Regions from separate parts of the Psychromonas sp. SR45-3 genome, predicted to be linked through region 1. Evidence: predicted binding sites of a transcription regulator. Region 1 holds the regulator's gene; the other holds the start of a gene.

What was found. Region 1 encodes sigma-54, which starts transcription at its own class of promoters, with help from an activator protein. Its sites were predicted from a motif close to GTTGGCACGNNNNTNGNNT; they were not measured.
Region 2: H5084_RS09780 (PEP-CTERM sorting domain-containing protein) is a predicted target of sigma-54. The motif match lies at 4,466-4,484, and genes of this name have one in related genera.

What each region holds. Positions count from the first base shown of each region.
Region 1 is NZ_JACJDP010000002.1:102,374-110,751, forward strand. Features, by position in the region: gene mlaD (outer membrane lipid asymmetry maintenance protein MlaD) at 1-350, opposite strand, end outside; gene mlaE (lipid asymmetry maintenance ABC transporter permease subunit MlaE) at 352-1,140, opposite strand; gene H5084_RS01810 (ATP-binding cassette domain-containing protein) at 1,140-1,946, opposite strand; gene kdsC (3-deoxy-manno-octulosonate-8-phosphatase KdsC) at 2,308-2,856, shown strand; gene lptC (LPS export ABC transporter periplasmic protein LptC) at 2,857-3,420, shown strand; gene lptA (lipopolysaccharide transport periplasmic protein LptA) at 3,407-3,967, shown strand; gene lptB (LPS export ABC transporter ATP-binding protein) at 3,970-4,695, shown strand; gene H5084_RS01835 (RNA polymerase factor sigma-54) at 4,745-6,190, shown strand; gene H5084_RS01840 (PTS sugar transporter subunit IIA) at 6,285-6,728, shown strand; gene rapZ (RNase adapter RapZ) at 6,744-7,586, shown strand; gene H5084_RS01850 (HPr family phosphocarrier protein) at 7,593-7,868, shown strand; gene mgtE (magnesium transporter) at 7,884-8,378, shown strand, end outside.
Region 2 is NZ_JACJDP010000014.1:73,470-81,847, reverse strand. Features, by position in the region: gene H5084_RS09795 (HlyD family secretion protein) at 1-737, shown strand, start outside; gene H5084_RS09790 (FUSC family protein) at 748-2,781, shown strand; gene nfsA (oxygen-insensitive NADPH nitroreductase) at 3,317-4,039, shown strand; gene H5084_RS09780 (PEP-CTERM sorting domain-containing protein) at 4,557-5,210, shown strand; gene H5084_RS09775 (hypothetical protein) at 5,574-5,891, shown strand; gene H5084_RS09770 (LysR family transcriptional regulator) at 5,984-6,886, shown strand; gene H5084_RS09765 (SDR family oxidoreductase) at 7,221-7,940, shown strand.

The sequences.
Region 1 (8,378 bases):
CCAGGTTTAATACCAACATATTGCTCACCTAATAAACCAGAAGTTAAAATAGCAAGTGAAGAAGTTTCAGGATAAAAACCTTGTTTTTCAAACATTGAAAGTGTCACTAGCGGTGTATAAGATTCTTTGTCTAAAGAAATTGATTCAACACGTCCAACAACAACCCCTCCTAACTTAACCGGTGCACGTGGTTTTAATCCACCGACATTATTAAAATTAGCTTGTAACGTATAACTATTACCTTCACCTTTAAACGATAATCCTGCGACACTAAATGCTAACACGACAAAAGAGGCTATCGCTGCAACAACAAATAATCCAACCCATATTTCTAATTTTTTCTGTGGCATTTTAGCCTCCAAACATAATAACAGTTAGTAAAAAATCCATTCCTAAAACGAGTAATGAAGCTAACACCACGGTTTTTGTGGTTGCTCTACTAATGCCTTGTGCATTAGGGATAACGTGAAAACCATTAAATAAAGCAACCCAAGTAACAATAACAGCAAAGATAAGACTTTTGATTATACCATTGAGCACATCAGGACCGAAATTAACGCTGCCTTCCATAACCGACCAGAAAGCACCACCATCAATCCCCATCCAGCTCACACCAATTAAATAACCGCCCCAGATAGCCACAACATTAAAAATAAGTGTTAATAAAGGTAATGCAACAATACCTGCAATGAGGCGTGGTGCAATAACTCGTTTTAATGGAGAAACCGCCATCATTTCCATACTCGCAATTTGCTCAGTACTTTGCATTAAACCAATTTCAGCGGTTAATGCCGAGCCGGCTCTTCCAGCAAATAGCAAGGCTGCGACAACAGGCCCTAGTTCGCGTAATAATGATAGCGCAACCATGCTACCTAAACTTTCTTCCGCCGCATAATCCACTAAGACATAATAACCTTGTAAACTCAGCACCATACCAATAAACAGGCCGGCAGTGACAATAATAGGTAAGGATAAAATACCTAAATGATATAGTTGATTAATACACAAACTAAATAATTTAGGGTGAGGCTTAGTAAATAACGTACGATAAAACATCAACGCCGATTTCCCAGCACCTCCGATTTGTTGTAACGTAAATGCACCAATATTTTGTAACAATTGCAGTCCCCCTTGTTGCATTATAGATTCGCCTTTTCTAAGTCTGCTTGATAGTCATCAGCAGGCATATGAAATGGAACAGGACCTTGCACTGCACCAGCTAAAAATTGTTGTAATAATGCATTATCTTTTTGCGCTAACACTTCCTCAACAGAGCCTTCAGCGATGATTTTTTTCTCTGCAAATACATACACGTTGTCAGCAATCGATAGCACCTCATTGACATCATGAGAAACAATGATGGAGGTCAAGCCTAAGGTATCATTAAGTTGTTTTACTAGTTTTAATAATACATTCATTGAAATAGGATCTTGACCAGTAAAAGGTTCATCATACATGATCACTTCAGGATCTAGCGCAATCGCACGTGCTAACGCAATACGCCTCGCCATCCCCCCTGACAATTGTGAGGGATGCAGATCCTTTGCACCACGTAAACCGACGGCATTGAGTTTCATTAACACTAATGTTGTTAAGAGCTTTTCATCTAACTGAGTATGTTCTCGTAGCGGAAAGGCGACATTTTCAAATACAGTCAGATCATTAAATAAAGCACCGCTTTGAAATAACATCCCCATTTTTTTTCTAACTTCATAAAGCGCTTTTTGTGAACATTGGTGAATAGATGTGCCATTAAAAATAACTTCGCCACTGTCCGCGGGGATCTGTCCACCGATTAATTTTAATAAGGTAGTTTTACCTATTCCACTTGGCCCAAGCACGGCAGTAATTTTACCTCGTTCAAATTGCATATCGAGGTTATCAAATATTTTCTTTTGCTGGCGCGAGAAACTAAGTTGATTGATAACAATGTGTGATGTTGGCATGAATACATTTTCTCTAAGGAAACGAAAGCTCAGTCTAATAATTCAGACAAGAAAGGCAATTAATAATCGACGATAAAGTCAGTAAAGTATCAATTTAGAGCGAATTTACCCCATAAAGTTCTAAAAAAGCAAAAATTAGTCAGAGGATAGCGGTTATTTTCAATTAATATAGGTTGTTCATTAATCGATTAGTCAGTGAATTAATTAAATAATCTAAGTATTAGTCTTGTTTACGCTATTTAAAAATAAGCAGTCTTGTTATGATGACAGTTAAATACTCAAGTAAACAATGCTCGCCTTAATGTACACATTTTGATATTTTTACCCTAAAATCACCACCTATTTAAAAAAGAGCCTATAAATGATCGATACACCCTATGGAAAAATCAGCACAACTAATTTTCAACGAGCACAAAAAATAAAACTTTTTGTATGTGATGTTGATGGTGTTTTTTCAGATGGTCGAATTTATATGGGAAATAATGGTGAAGAATTAAAAGCATTTCATACAAAAGACGGTTTTGGATTAAAAGCGATCATGCAACAAGGTATTGATGTTGCGATTATTACAGGCAGAGAATCTAATATCGTAAAAAATAGAATGAGTGCATTAGGTATTAAACATATTTTTCAAGGTAAAGATGACAAGTTAACGGTTTATCATTCATTACTTGAGCAATTACAATTAACGCCAGAACAAACGGCCTATATCGGTGATGACGTTGTGGATTTACCTGCCATGATGCTTTCTGGATTAGGTGTCGCTGTTAATGATGCTCATCCGTTGGTGATTCAGCAGGCAGATTTAGTGACAACAACCAAAGGTGGATTTGGTGCGGTACGTGAAATATGTGACCTATTCCTACAATGCCATGGTCAACTATCTATGACGCAAGGTAAAAGTGAATAAATGAATAAACGTCAAAGCATTCCTTTTATTGCTTTAATCGTCGCCTTTGTATTTTGGGTGTATATTAAACCAGAAACAGAGGTGCCCTCATTACCAGAGCACCATCCAAGTTATATCGCCGATGATGTGACAAGCCAGCATTATGATCAACTGGGGTTTAATGATTATCGTGTTTTTGCAGATAAAATGACTAACTATTCGGAAGATGAGTCAACTCACTTTGAGTCGCCTAAAGTCATCGTTTATAACAAAAACAGACAAACCGGTGTCGTTTCCACATGGCAATTAACTAGCCTAAACGGTACGTTAACGGATAAATATAAATTGATACTTTCAGGTAAAGTATTGATTGAAAACTTAAGTAAAGATCAGATCGTACAAACAATGTCTACTGATGAAGCCACGGTGATGCTAGATAGCAAAATTATCACCACACCATTACAAGTCAATTGGACTGGACCACAAATGCGTCAGCAAGGAGTTGGTATGTGGGCATCGATGGAAACAGAAGAAATGACACTTAATTCGAATACAAAAGCGGTATATTTTAATGAATCTAAATAAATTAGCAGTTTCACTTATTTCTTTCACATTGTTCAGTGCAAGTGCACTTGCAATTGAGTCTGACTTTGATCAACCTATTCACGTTTCATCGGTAAAACAACATGCTAACATGAAAAGTAATACCATCATCTTTACCGATGAAGTATTGCTTACCCAAGGCTCAATTAAAATTACAGCCGATAAACTTACTGTTGTACGTGGTAAACAAGCTAACCATGAGACGATGATAGCTGAAGGTAATTTGGCTACTTTCTATCAAACTCAAGATGATGGTAAACCGTTAGATGCACAGGCAAAACATATTCTTTATGACGTCGCAAAAGGTACAATAACGTTAACCAAAAATGCGCAAATAAAACAATTAGATAGCCAGATTAATGGCGCTAAAATTGTCTACTTCCTAGAGTCTCAAGAGCTTAATGTCAGCACCGATAAAGCAAAGCAGGAACGTGTTAAGACGATTTTTTTACCCGCTCAATTTGAAAAAGATAAAACTAAAAAGTCATCTAATTCCTCTACACCAAAAACAATAAAAGAGGAAAAATAAAGATGGCTGAATTACGTGCGACAGGATTAGTAAAAAGCTATAAAGGCCGAACTGTTGTTAATGGTGTAGGGTTAACAGTTAAAACAGGTGAAATCGTCGGTTTATTAGGGCCTAACGGTGCAGGTAAGACCACCTCATTTTATATGGTTGTTGGCTTAGTTAAACAAGATCAAGGCTCTATTATCATTGATGATCAAGATATATCCAGTGATCCCATGCATATTCGAGCGCAAAAAGGTATTGGTTACTTACCACAGGAAGCTTCTATTTTTCGTCGCTTGACTGTGACAGAAAATATCATGGGTATTCTACAAACTCGTAAAGAATTAACGCAGGCACAGCGAGACGAAAAATTGAATACGCTACTCGAAGAGTTTCATATTACACATATTCGAGATAATAAAGGCATGAGTTTATCAGGTGGCGAGCGCCGCCGAGTTGAAATTGCGCGCGCCTTGGCGACTGAACCTAAATTTATTTTACTTGACGAACCCTTTGCTGGTGTCGACCCTATTTCGGTTATCGATATTAAGAATATCATCCAACAGTTGCGAGACCGTGGATTAGGTGTATTAATTACTGACCATAATGTCCGTGAAACCTTGGACGTGTGTGAGCACTCTTATATCGTAAGTCACGGAGAAATTATAGCTATTGGGACGCAAGACGAAATATTAGCAAACGATCATGTAAAACGCGTTTATCTAGGTGAAGAATTTAAACTTTAAGGTATAGTTATTTTTAATTGAGCAATAAGTTCTAGGAATATATGTTTTGATGAAACAAGGTTTACAATTGAAAATGGGTCAGCAATTAGCGATGACTCCTCAATTACAACAAGCAATAAAATTGTTGCAGCTTTCAACACTCGATCTACAACAAGAGATTCAAAACGCGCTAGATTCCAATCCTCTCTTAGAACAAGATGATCAAACGGGTTCAGAAGAAACAGTTAAAGAATCTGACAGTAGCCAACTTGATACTTCTGAGGCTATCTCACAACAAGAATTTTCCGATGATTTACCGGCAGAAAAAGAGTGGGAAGAGTCATACACATCGACACCTATCACAGGTACTAGCTCTAATGCTGTAGCTTATGACGGCGAAGATTCCGTTTATCAAGGTGAGTCCTCGACTTCATTACAGGATCACTTGTTATGGCAAATGCAACTCACTCCTTTTACTGAAACCGATCAAGTTATTGCCATGGCAATCATTGATTCAATTGATGAGTCTGGTTATTTAACAACAAGCTGTGAAAGCATTCTAGAAAGTTTAGAAGCTGATCTTGAAGGCTTAGAGTTAGATGAAGTTGAAGTAGTATTAAAACGTATTCAACATTTTGATCCGTTAGGCGTTGCCGCACGTTCAACTCAAGAATGCTTACAAATTCAACTACGCCAATTACCTGATAGCACTCCTTGGCGCGAAGAAGCTATTTTAATTCTTGAGCAATATATGGAGTTACTCGGTAATCGAGACTATCGAACATTAGCCAGAAAAAGCAAATTCAAAGAAAGCCAATTATCTGAAATAATGCGTTTAATTCAGAGCTTAGAACCAAGGCCTGGTAACAGTATTGAAACCAGTGAAACGCAATATATCGTACCTGATGTTTACGTTAAAAAAATAAACGGACAATGGCGTGTTTCATTAAATCAAGATTGCGACCCTAACTTATCTATAAACGAGCAATATGCTAGTCTATGTAAAGGTAATATCAGCAAAACTGACTCACAATTTATTAAAGGTCACTTGCAAGAAGCGAAATGGTTTATTAAAAGCTTAGAAAGTCGTAATGAAACTTTATTAAAAGTATCTAACTGTATTGTTCAACAGCAACAAGCCTTTTTCGAATATGGCGATGAATCCATGAAACCGATGGTATTAAATGATGTTGCCTTTGAAGTAGAAATGCATGAATCGACCATATCCCGAGTGACAACACAAAAATTTATGCATACTCCACGTGGTATTTATGAATTAAAATTTTTCTTTTCAAGTCATGTTGCAACGGATGGCGGCGGTGAATGCTCATCAACAGCGATTCGTGCATTAATTAAAAAATTAGTCGCGGCAGAGCCGACAAATAAACCCTTAAGTGATAATAAGATAACACAATTATTAGAAGAAAAAGGTATTCAGGTTGCACGACGCACTATTGCAAAATATCGTGAATCTTTAGGTATTCCGCCTTCTAACCAACGTAAACAATTACTTTAAATAGTGAGCAGTGCAAATAAAAATGAGATTAACTATAGTCATTTAATACTAACCTGCTAAACTCGCGCGTTCGTTGAATACAGTTAAATATATTATGAAAATATCTACTTTATTAAATAAAGATTCCGTCTTCTGCCAAACGGTATGCACCAGTAAAAAAGGTGCATTAGAAAAAATCAGTATTATTGCTGCAGAGCAGTTAAATTTAGATGCACAGGAATTATTCGAAAGTTTAATTGCCCGCGAAAAAATCGGTTCTACAGGTGTAGGCTCTGGCATTGCGCTTCCTCATGTTAAAATATCTAGCGACTCCCCTGCGACAGCGGTATTTTTGCAATGCGAATCAGGTATCGATTATGATTCATATGACGGTAACAAAGTAGATATATTATTTGCTATATTTGTTCCTGAGGATCTGTGTAAAGAATACCTTGCTGCGTTGTCAGAAATAAGCCAAAAACTGTTAGATAAGCAATTTCTGCGTCAATTACGCAGCGCAAAGACGAATGAAAAGCTATTTGAGTTATTAACCCTATAAAATTTAGGAGCGCATATGAAGTTAATTGTTATTAGTGGTCGATCAGGCTCAGGAAAAACAATTGCCCTCCATGTCCTAGAAGATTTAGGCTACAACTGCATTGACGGGGTCCCATATCAATTATTAGAACAATTGGTTGATACGGTAGATCCTAAAGATAACAAAGTAGCAGTCAGTTTAGACATCCGCAACATGCCCTCTGACGTTGATGCGATAAAAAAGCTGATTGAATCACTGCAACAAAAAGTCGAATTAGAAATTATCTATATCGACGCATTAACCAGTGAGTTAATTAGACGTTATAGCGAAACTCGACGTTTACACCCGCTGTCCAAACAAAAGTTATCACTATCTCAGGCCTTAGAATTAGAAAACGAAATGCTTGCTCCTTTGAAAGCATTGGCTGCTTTTTCAATTGATACCACCTCGCTCTCCGTTCACAACTTAAACGAACACCTTAAGATTTACTTGCAAGGGTCTAGTAAAAGCAATGTATTAGTTATTTTTCAATCTTTTGGATTTAAACACTTACATCCCGAAGATGCTGATTATATTTTTGATGTACGTTTTCTGCCAAATCCTTACTGGGAAAAGAATTTAAAACAATATTCTGGCAAGGATAAGCTGATCCAAGATTATTTGAATACATTTCCTTTAGTCAAAGAAACAATCACTAATATCGAAAATCTGTTCCTTACTTGGTTACCGCATTTAGAACAAAACAATAGAAACTATGTCACGATTGCTATCGGTTGTACCGGTGGTAGACATCGCTCAGTTTATGTTACAGAACAAATAGCAGCACGTTTCAAACACAAATACCAAGTACAAATTGAACACAAATGTTTAAAGGAGTAATTCCTGTTGGATATCATTAAGCAAACAATTACAATACAAAATAAACTAGGGCTACACACTCGAGCAACCATCAAATTAGTTGAACTCGTCAATGCTTTTGATGCGCAAATTATCATCACTCATAATGGTAAACAAGCGGATGCAGGCAGTGTTTTAGGGTTATTAGTATTAGAAACGTGTTTTGGTCAAGAAATTAAAATTGAAGCCAAAGGCCCAGAAGCAAAACAAGCGATGCAAGCCGTCACAGAACTCATAGAAAATAAGTTCTTAGAAGAAGAATAATAAAAAGGAGCTCGTATGCTGGAAAACACTAAGGTTGATAATACCCAGCTACGACTTCAAGAAGTTAATAAAGCACTCGATAGTGGAATGTTTGTCCGAGCACGCAGTATTTTGGACAAAATGCCAGCCTGTGATGTTGCCTTTCTATTAGAATCTTCTCCTCCAGCTAACCGTAAAGTATTATGGAATTTAACTGACCATGATCAACACGGGGAAATCCTCGAAGAATTAAACGAAGATGCAAAAGATGGCATCATTAATTTAATGGGCACTGATAATTTAGTCGCAGCGACTGAAGGCATGGAAACCGACGGTTTGGCCTATGTCCTTCGTGGTATTCCCGATACAGTTTATCGTGCTGTATTAGAACAAATGGATGCACAAGATAGACAACGCGTCGAATTAGCTCTCGCCTTTCCAGAAGATACCGCCGGTTCAATGATGAATACCGATACGGTAACCGTTCGCCCCGATGTCACTATCGAAGTAGTTTTGCGCTATTTACGTTTA
Region 2 (8,378 bases), on a different contig from region 1:
ATATTGTCACCGTCGCAGCTGATGTCTCGGGTTGGGTAACAACGCTCAATGTTAAAGATGGGCAATTAGTTAAAAAAGGCCAGTTACTGTTTAGTGTTGATAACAAACGTTATCAAGCTGCTTTAGATAAAAGTAAAGCAAACACGGAAGGAGCATTGTTAGCGTGGGAGTTAGCTAAGCATAAATACAACCGCCGCGAAGCATTAAACAATCAAAAAGCAATCAGTGAAGAAGGCTTAGAGCTAACGCGTATCAATAGAAATATTGCAAAAGCTAATTATGATCTTGCTAAAACAGAGCAGGCTTTAGCACAATTAAACCTTGATAGAACGGAAGTCGTTGCCCCAGTATCAGGCCAAATCATTAATTTAAATTTACGTCAGGGAAATTATATCGGGCAGGGTGTATCTGTTTTTGCGATTGTTAAATCTGATTCATTTTATGTCACAGGTTATTTTGAAGAGACTAAAGTGCCGCTTATCTATGAAAACCAAGCTGCCAAAATCGCATTACTCAGTGGTGGTGAACAATTAACGGGTCATGTTGTTAGCGTAGGCAAAGCAATTGCTAATACCAATACACAAAGTAACAGCCAACTTTTACCTCAAGTTCAACAAACGTTTAATTGGGTGCGTTTGTCACAACGTATTCCCGTTGATATTCAATTAGACACATTACCTAAAGGTATTCAGCTGAGTGCGGGAATGACAGTGTCGATTCATCTCGCGACAGACTAAGGGGAATAACTTGGGAGTGGTGTTACGTCATCTATTTTTTCCTAAAAAACAGGCTGTTATTTTTGCGATAAAAGGTGTTATTGCGATGGCGATGGCTTTAACGATTGCGATGGCGCTGAACCTTGATCGCCCTTACTGGGCATTAGTTTCGGCTATTTTTTTACAGTTACGCCCAGAAAGTGGTCTGGTGATCGAAAAAGCACTTTGCCAAATAATAGGTACCATTGTCGGAGGGTTATTTGGCATCTTGCTATTAAGTCAGTTGATGTCATATCCCTATTTAGCACTGGGCGCATTGGCTATTTGGCTAGGCTTAAACTCAGCTTTATCTGCAATGGTGCGGCAAGCTAACTTTGTTTATGCCTTTGCGATGGCGGCAGTAACGGCTGAAATTATTGTACTTTTAGTGATGGTGAGTCCGACGACCGTTAGTAGCCAAGGCGTATTCGACGTGGCACAGGCGCGTATGAGTGAAATCATTATCGGCTCTCTTTGTGCAGGGATTGTCAGCCATCTATTCTGGCCAGTAAAAATAAAAAATTCGCTACAAATCCAAGCTAGGTCGGTGATCAACCAAACCTTAAATTATTTAGTGGCTGAGCTAGACACCAAAGGGACACATGAAAAACGTCATACACAAATTGATGGCGTGATGGCGACCTTAGGCTTGATAAATGAAGATTCCAGTGCCGTACGTTACGAAGGGCCAAAAGGGCCAGGGCGCTCAAGAGCGGCAAATCAATTAGCGCAAAAAGTATTGTCGTTACTGGCTTTAATTCAAATATTTGGTCGTCTGCAACGTAATCATTCTGAACTAATTACTGCTGATTTAGCACAATTATTTAACCGATTAAAACAGGTACTAGCCAGTATTGCAGCATCTGATAACTATGCGTTTTGCGCTGAGGAAGTTAAAGCCTTTCGAAGGGAACTGACAGAATGGCGAGTCAATAATACCTTTGAAGCTCCTTTTGAATCGCATATGTTTAATGTCGCCTTAGATATAACAGGGGATTTAACCATTTTATTGCGTGCCTATAAAGCACTACAGGAACGTGATAAAACCTTGTTGAATGCGCCAAGTATGTTGACTTACCGGGATCCGTTAGCAGGCATCATTGTTGGCTTTAGAACTTTATTAGTGTTTGTGATTGGCGCATGTATTTGGATAAGTACAGGTTCATCGGCTGCATTGATGATCATGATTTTGCCCGTCATATTCTCTATTATGTTAGCGCGAATACCTTTGGCTATTTTACGTGTAGTTATAAAACGCTTGCTAATTGGGGTCGTGGCAGCTTCTGTGGTAACTATCTTTTACGCTCTTAATTTACTCGCGCAAAGCGGCGGGCAATTAGAGGTATTATTATTAGTGTTAGCTGGACCTTACTTTTTAGGCCTGTTGCTAATTGCTGAACGTGAAACACTGCCCTATGGTTTAGGATTTTGCATTCCATTTTCAATTTTAGTTCGCCCCAGCACTGACATGAGCTTGGCTTTTACCATTGATTATACATTAAGTGCAGCGATGGCTATTTTTGTTGGTGTTAGTATTTTGTTTTGGATTTTTCACTTATTTACAGGGCCTAGCATTCAGCTATTAGTTAGCCGAGTTTTTAAAGCGACTCATAAAGACTTAATGAATATAGATAATCAGAAAATGCCTGCTATTTGGTACAACCGTCGAATGGCAGATAGATTGTTAAGGTTAATTAATTACGATCAAGGTTCTCATTCTCGTGCCATTACCGATCTCGCTTTAACTGGACTTAACTTAGGGCATGCATTGGTTCGAGTGCAATCAATATGTGAAAACTTAGTAGGCAAAAAATTAAAGTACCTTAAAAAATGGCAATACAAATTAGCTGATGCTTTTTTATTAGCGAGCCAAGGTAAGTGTAACGACGATTTTAAACAAGCTTCTGATTTATTGTACCAAGAGCTTGTATCTGAAGGGCGTGACTCGGCTCAAATAGATGCTATTCAAGGCATGTTTATACGTATTAACCTCACCTTAGAAAGAAGCGCCAGTAAAATAAAGTAGTGCCGAGATTCAGCCGTTTATTTATCGGTTATTAGCCATAAAATTTATGCGAAATGATAAAGTAAATCATTCTCGCTGCTTGTACAAAATAATGATTAATGGGCAGTCAGAGTGTTGAGATAAAACGGTATCAGATTGCAGGTATCATTTTTAAGTGAGTAATGCGACAAAGAGACAGTATTCAAAATGTGGGGGACTCAAAAATACAAAATTACCCGAAGGTTGAATTTAATCATCTCAAATAATTAGTGGTAGAAAATGAGGGTGGTATTTAATCAACAATTAGCCTCCATATTAACTAATCGATTTTGCGGCATTAAAGCGAACATGACGTGCCATTAATGAACTGATTTGACAAGCCTACCTTGCTTTGAAATAGTCACCGTATTATTTTATTTCATTCTCTGCATTGCCATGTTTTGATTCGGGTTATTAAGAGTGCATTACACCTTATGGTGCATTTTATAACGATAATTATAATAACAACTATGGCTTCAATTATGACTTCAATTATAGCGACAAGGATTACTGATTTATGAACAAAACCATTGAGACGATGTTAAACCATCGTTCGATTCGCCAATATACGCAACAGCCAATACAGAAAAGCCAACTCGACAGTATTATTCAAGCTGGATTAGCCGCTTCTTCTTCGAGTATGCTACAGGTTGTCTCTATCATTAGGGTAACGGATAAAAGTAAACGTAAATTGCTAGCGGAGTATGCAGGTAATCAACCCTATGTTGAAAATGCGCCTGAATTTTTAGTATTTTGTATTGACTATCAACGTCATGCGGCGATTAATCCTGATGTACAAGCTGACTTTACTGAGCTTACGCTTATTGGTGCAGTGGATTGTGGCATCATGGCTCAAAACTGTTTATTAGCCGCTGAATCATTAGGGTTAGGTGGTGTATATATTGGTGGGTTACGTAATCAAATACAGTTGGTGGATGAATTGCTTGAATTACCTCAAAATACATCGGTATTATTTGGCATGTGTTTAGGTTACCCAGCCCAAGACCCTGAAATTAAGCCGCGTTTACCGGCTCATGTAATTATGCATGAAAATAAATATCAGCCACTGAATATGGGCGATATTAAAGATTATGATCAGGTGATACATGATTATTATGCAAGCCGTTCGAGTAACCAAAAACAGAGTACTTGGTCTGAGCAAGTGACGGGGCAATTATCAAAAGAATCTCGTCCACATATCCTGCCATATTTGAATAAAAAAGGGCTTACAAAACGCTAGATTTAGCATCGTTGTTTCTCGCTTGCTATTTATGGTTGTGAGTTACGTAATGGGTGACGCTATTACGTAAAAGAAGAAAAAGAGCCTATTGAGTTAAATAGGCTCTTTCATTGATCACTTTAAATGGCATTTTTTCTGTGTATAAATGTCCCTCCAATACCCAATGCAGTGCAGCTATTGATTTCTGCATTTTGAAGTGTGTGATGTGTTCATGGAGTTGCGCCGCAAACAGAGTGAGTTCTTCAGTGGCATGGGCAATTTATAAATTCATCCTGATTACTCGATTGTTTAGATTGTTTGCCTTTTAAGCATAAAAACTAATCCTAACTATTACCAACGAGGCATTTAGCCGTTAGGCAAGTGTCGATAGCTCTGACACTTGATATATATTTATTTTTTATTATGTTGATTTAGCATGTGTTTTTTATTGGCACCTTAAATGCTTTATTTAAAATAAGGCCGTTTATATAAAACGATTTTATTTTATTCATAACGTCAATGATGACATGGAGTCAATATGAAAAATATAATTAAAAATTGTACTGTGTTTACTGCTCTTTGCTGCCTTGCTTCTGGCGCTCAAGCAATCATTACTAGTGGTTCCGTAACTTCTGGTGTTGGAAATTTTGTTGAGCTTAATGTTCCTTTTAACCAATCCACTCCGAGTAATACTGTAGGTAATAATACTTTCAATAATAATAATCTTTATGCATTTAACGAAGGTCAAAATATTACTCTGGGTACAAACTTATCGGTAGATGATATAGGAGGAGGCCTTGCAGGAACGTTATCAGCAGGGACAACGGTTGCTAGTCACTATGTATTCTTTGATCCTAATAAAAGCAGGTCACAAGTTGGATTTGTAAATTTTGATGCTGATATTCTTGCACTCATTACGAGTACGATCAACTTAAATGGCAGTGACTTTTTATTGAATAATACGGTCACTTATCTTAATCCGACCCTACGTGGTCTTGAAAATAGTGACAGTGCAACATTCATAGGTTCAACGGTGAACGTTGATTGGACAGCAAGTACCCCTGGTGATTATATTCGAGTCTTAACAAAATACTCGGCAGGAGCTAATGTACCTGAGCCTGAAACGCTTCTTCTGTTAGGATTGGGTTTGGTAGGTTTTGGACTTAGTAGAAACCGTCGTAAATTACGTTAACTACTATCGTAAATTTCATTATGGATATGTAATTAACCTCATTTAGCGATAAGTATCGTTTCTTATAAAGACCTTTCTATCTGTTAGGTCTTTTTCAATTAGAAAAATAAATTCAAGGAAACTATTCATCTTTTTAGTTCTTTTGGTGGCCGCCAATATAACGAGAACCAACTAAATAAGAATGGTTGTTGACGACGACGTGAAGCGACCACAAAATACTTGGTCTGAGAAAGTGACGGGCCAATTATCAAAAGAATCTCGTCCTACAGTTATTTTATTCTGGATTTTTACTGTTAGGGGGAATTTATTCTGTACAATTATCGAATAAGCATAAGGATCATATTTATAATATGGAGCTGTAATTTGAAAGAATCTGATTGGAAAGTATTCAAATCTATTAAAGAGATTGCTATTGAAAAATATTGCAACTTGGTCTTAGAAGCATCACAAACGCTAATATCGAAGCAAGATGAAAGTGCACATAACAAGTATTTGTTGATCTATAAGTTGTTGCAAAATAGAGATGAGAAGATGGCTGTATTATTTGATGGACATAGCCGTTCAAGGGCTTGGTCACAGTTGCTTGCTATTCGTTCAGAAGGGCTCGCTGACCAGACGTTATTAACAGAACTATCTGATGAGTTTCGTGAAGCAACAGATCCCTCACGAAAGAGTTTTTAACAAGTTAAGCTTTAAAATTTACAGTGCTGATTTGCTTATATCGAGTTGAGGTTGATGAATAACTTGAACATATCATTTATTTGGAATTTACTATGCTGAATAATATTAATCTTGCCGATATTCGCTCATTTGTACTTATTGCACAGTTGGGCAACTTTACTAAAGCTGCTGAAGCATTGGGTGTTTCTCGTTCTCATGTGTCACGTCAAATAAGTGCATTGGAGAATAAAATATCGGTTAAATTACTGACACGAACTACGCGTACGCTTAAGTTGACCCTTGCCGGTGAGCAATTATTTAAACAATGTGAAAGTGCATTGCAAAATATTGATCAGGCACTTATTGCGGCGGTAGACGATACACAACAAACTCGTGGCCTTATTCGCATCAATTGCGTCGGAGGATACATTGGTGAAGAAATTGTTACTCGGTATATCAGCGAGTTTATGGTGTTATATCCGCAAATAAAAGTTGAACTAGATTTTAGTAGCCATCGTGTTGATTTAATCAATGATGAGTTTGATATCGCGTTTAGAATGGGGGATATTGAGGATCTGGGATTTGTTGCCAAAAAACTCATGGATATTCATATTGTCACGCTGGCAAGTCCTGCATACATAAAAAATTATGGTAGCCCGAGCCACCCACAAGAACTTATGTTGCATCGCTGTTTAACGGGGTCGGTTAAGCGTTGGAGTTTTAACCGCGTAGCAAATCCAGAGCAACATTGTGATATCAACATCACAGGGCAGTTAATTTGTAAAAATGGTCATGCACTGTTGCAGGGAGCATTGGCAGGCTCTGGTATTATTAGAGTACCTAAAATGTATTGTGAGGCGGAAATAGAAAAGGGCACACTTATTGAGTTATTACCGGAGTGGCATATACCAGTGGTTGCATTTTCAGCTATTTACCATAGTGACAAATATCGCCCTAAGCGCTTACGTGAATTTATCGATTTTATAAAAAACCGTTTCGAGCAACACCTTCAATGATTCTACTTTCAGTAACTCTACCTTCAGTAGCTCTACCTTCAGTAATTCTAACTTCAGCAAGCCCATCTGCTATATACCCGTAACACCTTCATTTATTCGGTTAGAATCCGTTCCCCTCATTGCTTGATGGTTTTTGCTGCTGAATGAATAATGAATAATGAATAATGAATATAGGCTTAAAAACGAACACAATTTTTCTCTATCATGGGTTTATTGTTGCCATATAACAACAGTATTTTAACTTCAGCCATATATATCAACACAGATTCGTTTTTTATAATGCCTTCATTGCAGCAAACTAGCTGCACAGGTTTAAAAAATAATGGAGTTGAATATGAAAAAATTAATAGTGATCACTGGCGCGAGTTCTGGTATTGGCGAAGCGATTGCACGTCGTCTAAGTAACAGTGGCCATCCATTATTATTATTGGCACGTCGGATTGAGCGTATACAAGCACTTAACTTACCTAATACTCTATGCGAACAAGTAGATGTGACTGATAAAGCATCATTTACCGCTGCGATCACTAAAGCAGAAGCGACTTACGGCGCAACTGATTGTATAGTGAATAATGCAGGTGTCATGTTATTGAGTGAGCTTGATGTACAGAATCCAGAAGAATGGAAAACCATGTTTGATGTTAACGTGATTGGCCTGATGAACGGTATGCAAGCGGTATTAGCACCTATGAAAGCGCGTAAAACCGGAACCATTATTAATATTAGCTCGGTAGCTGGTCGTAAAACTTTCCCTAATCATGCTGCTTACTGTGGTTCTAAATTTGCGGTACACGCTATCACTGAAAATGTACGTGAAGAAGTGGCAAGCAGTAATGTGCGAGTATGTACTATTGCCCCTGGTGCGGTAGAAACTGAGCTACTTTCACACACAACATCGAACGATATTGTAAGCGGCTATCAAGCATGGAAAGAGGAGATGGGAGGGGTATTAATGCCTGATGATATTGCCCAAGCGGTTGAGTATGTTTATGCACAACCTCAACAAGTGTGCGTAAGAGAAGTGGTACTTGCTCCGACGATGCAGCAACCATAATAAAGAGATACTGAGTTAAATAGAATACAAAGCGGGTTATTTAATGGGTGGCTCGCTTTATATTGGAAAAGCCTAATACATCAAATATCTTGTTAGTTCTCAAGGTTACCTCTCACGTTATACTGAGAACATGTCCACGGCATTGCTTATAAATTTAGGCTTATTAATTGGGGTTATTAAATTATGGCCGGTTAATTTTTGCATCTAAATGATAACGGATATTATTGGCTTGTTATTCATTACTGGCTTGCACAGTCAAGTCTTTAACTCTTATTAGATATTCAAGCATACAATACACATTTCAGTTAACTTGTTAAGTGATTAGTAGTCTCTGAAGGTTGCTTTCATATTTTATTCACATTAAAATTGACGTCGATTACAGGTTTTATTGTCTCAGGTCATGGTAAATCATTTTTTCACAAAGAGTACCTGTAATAC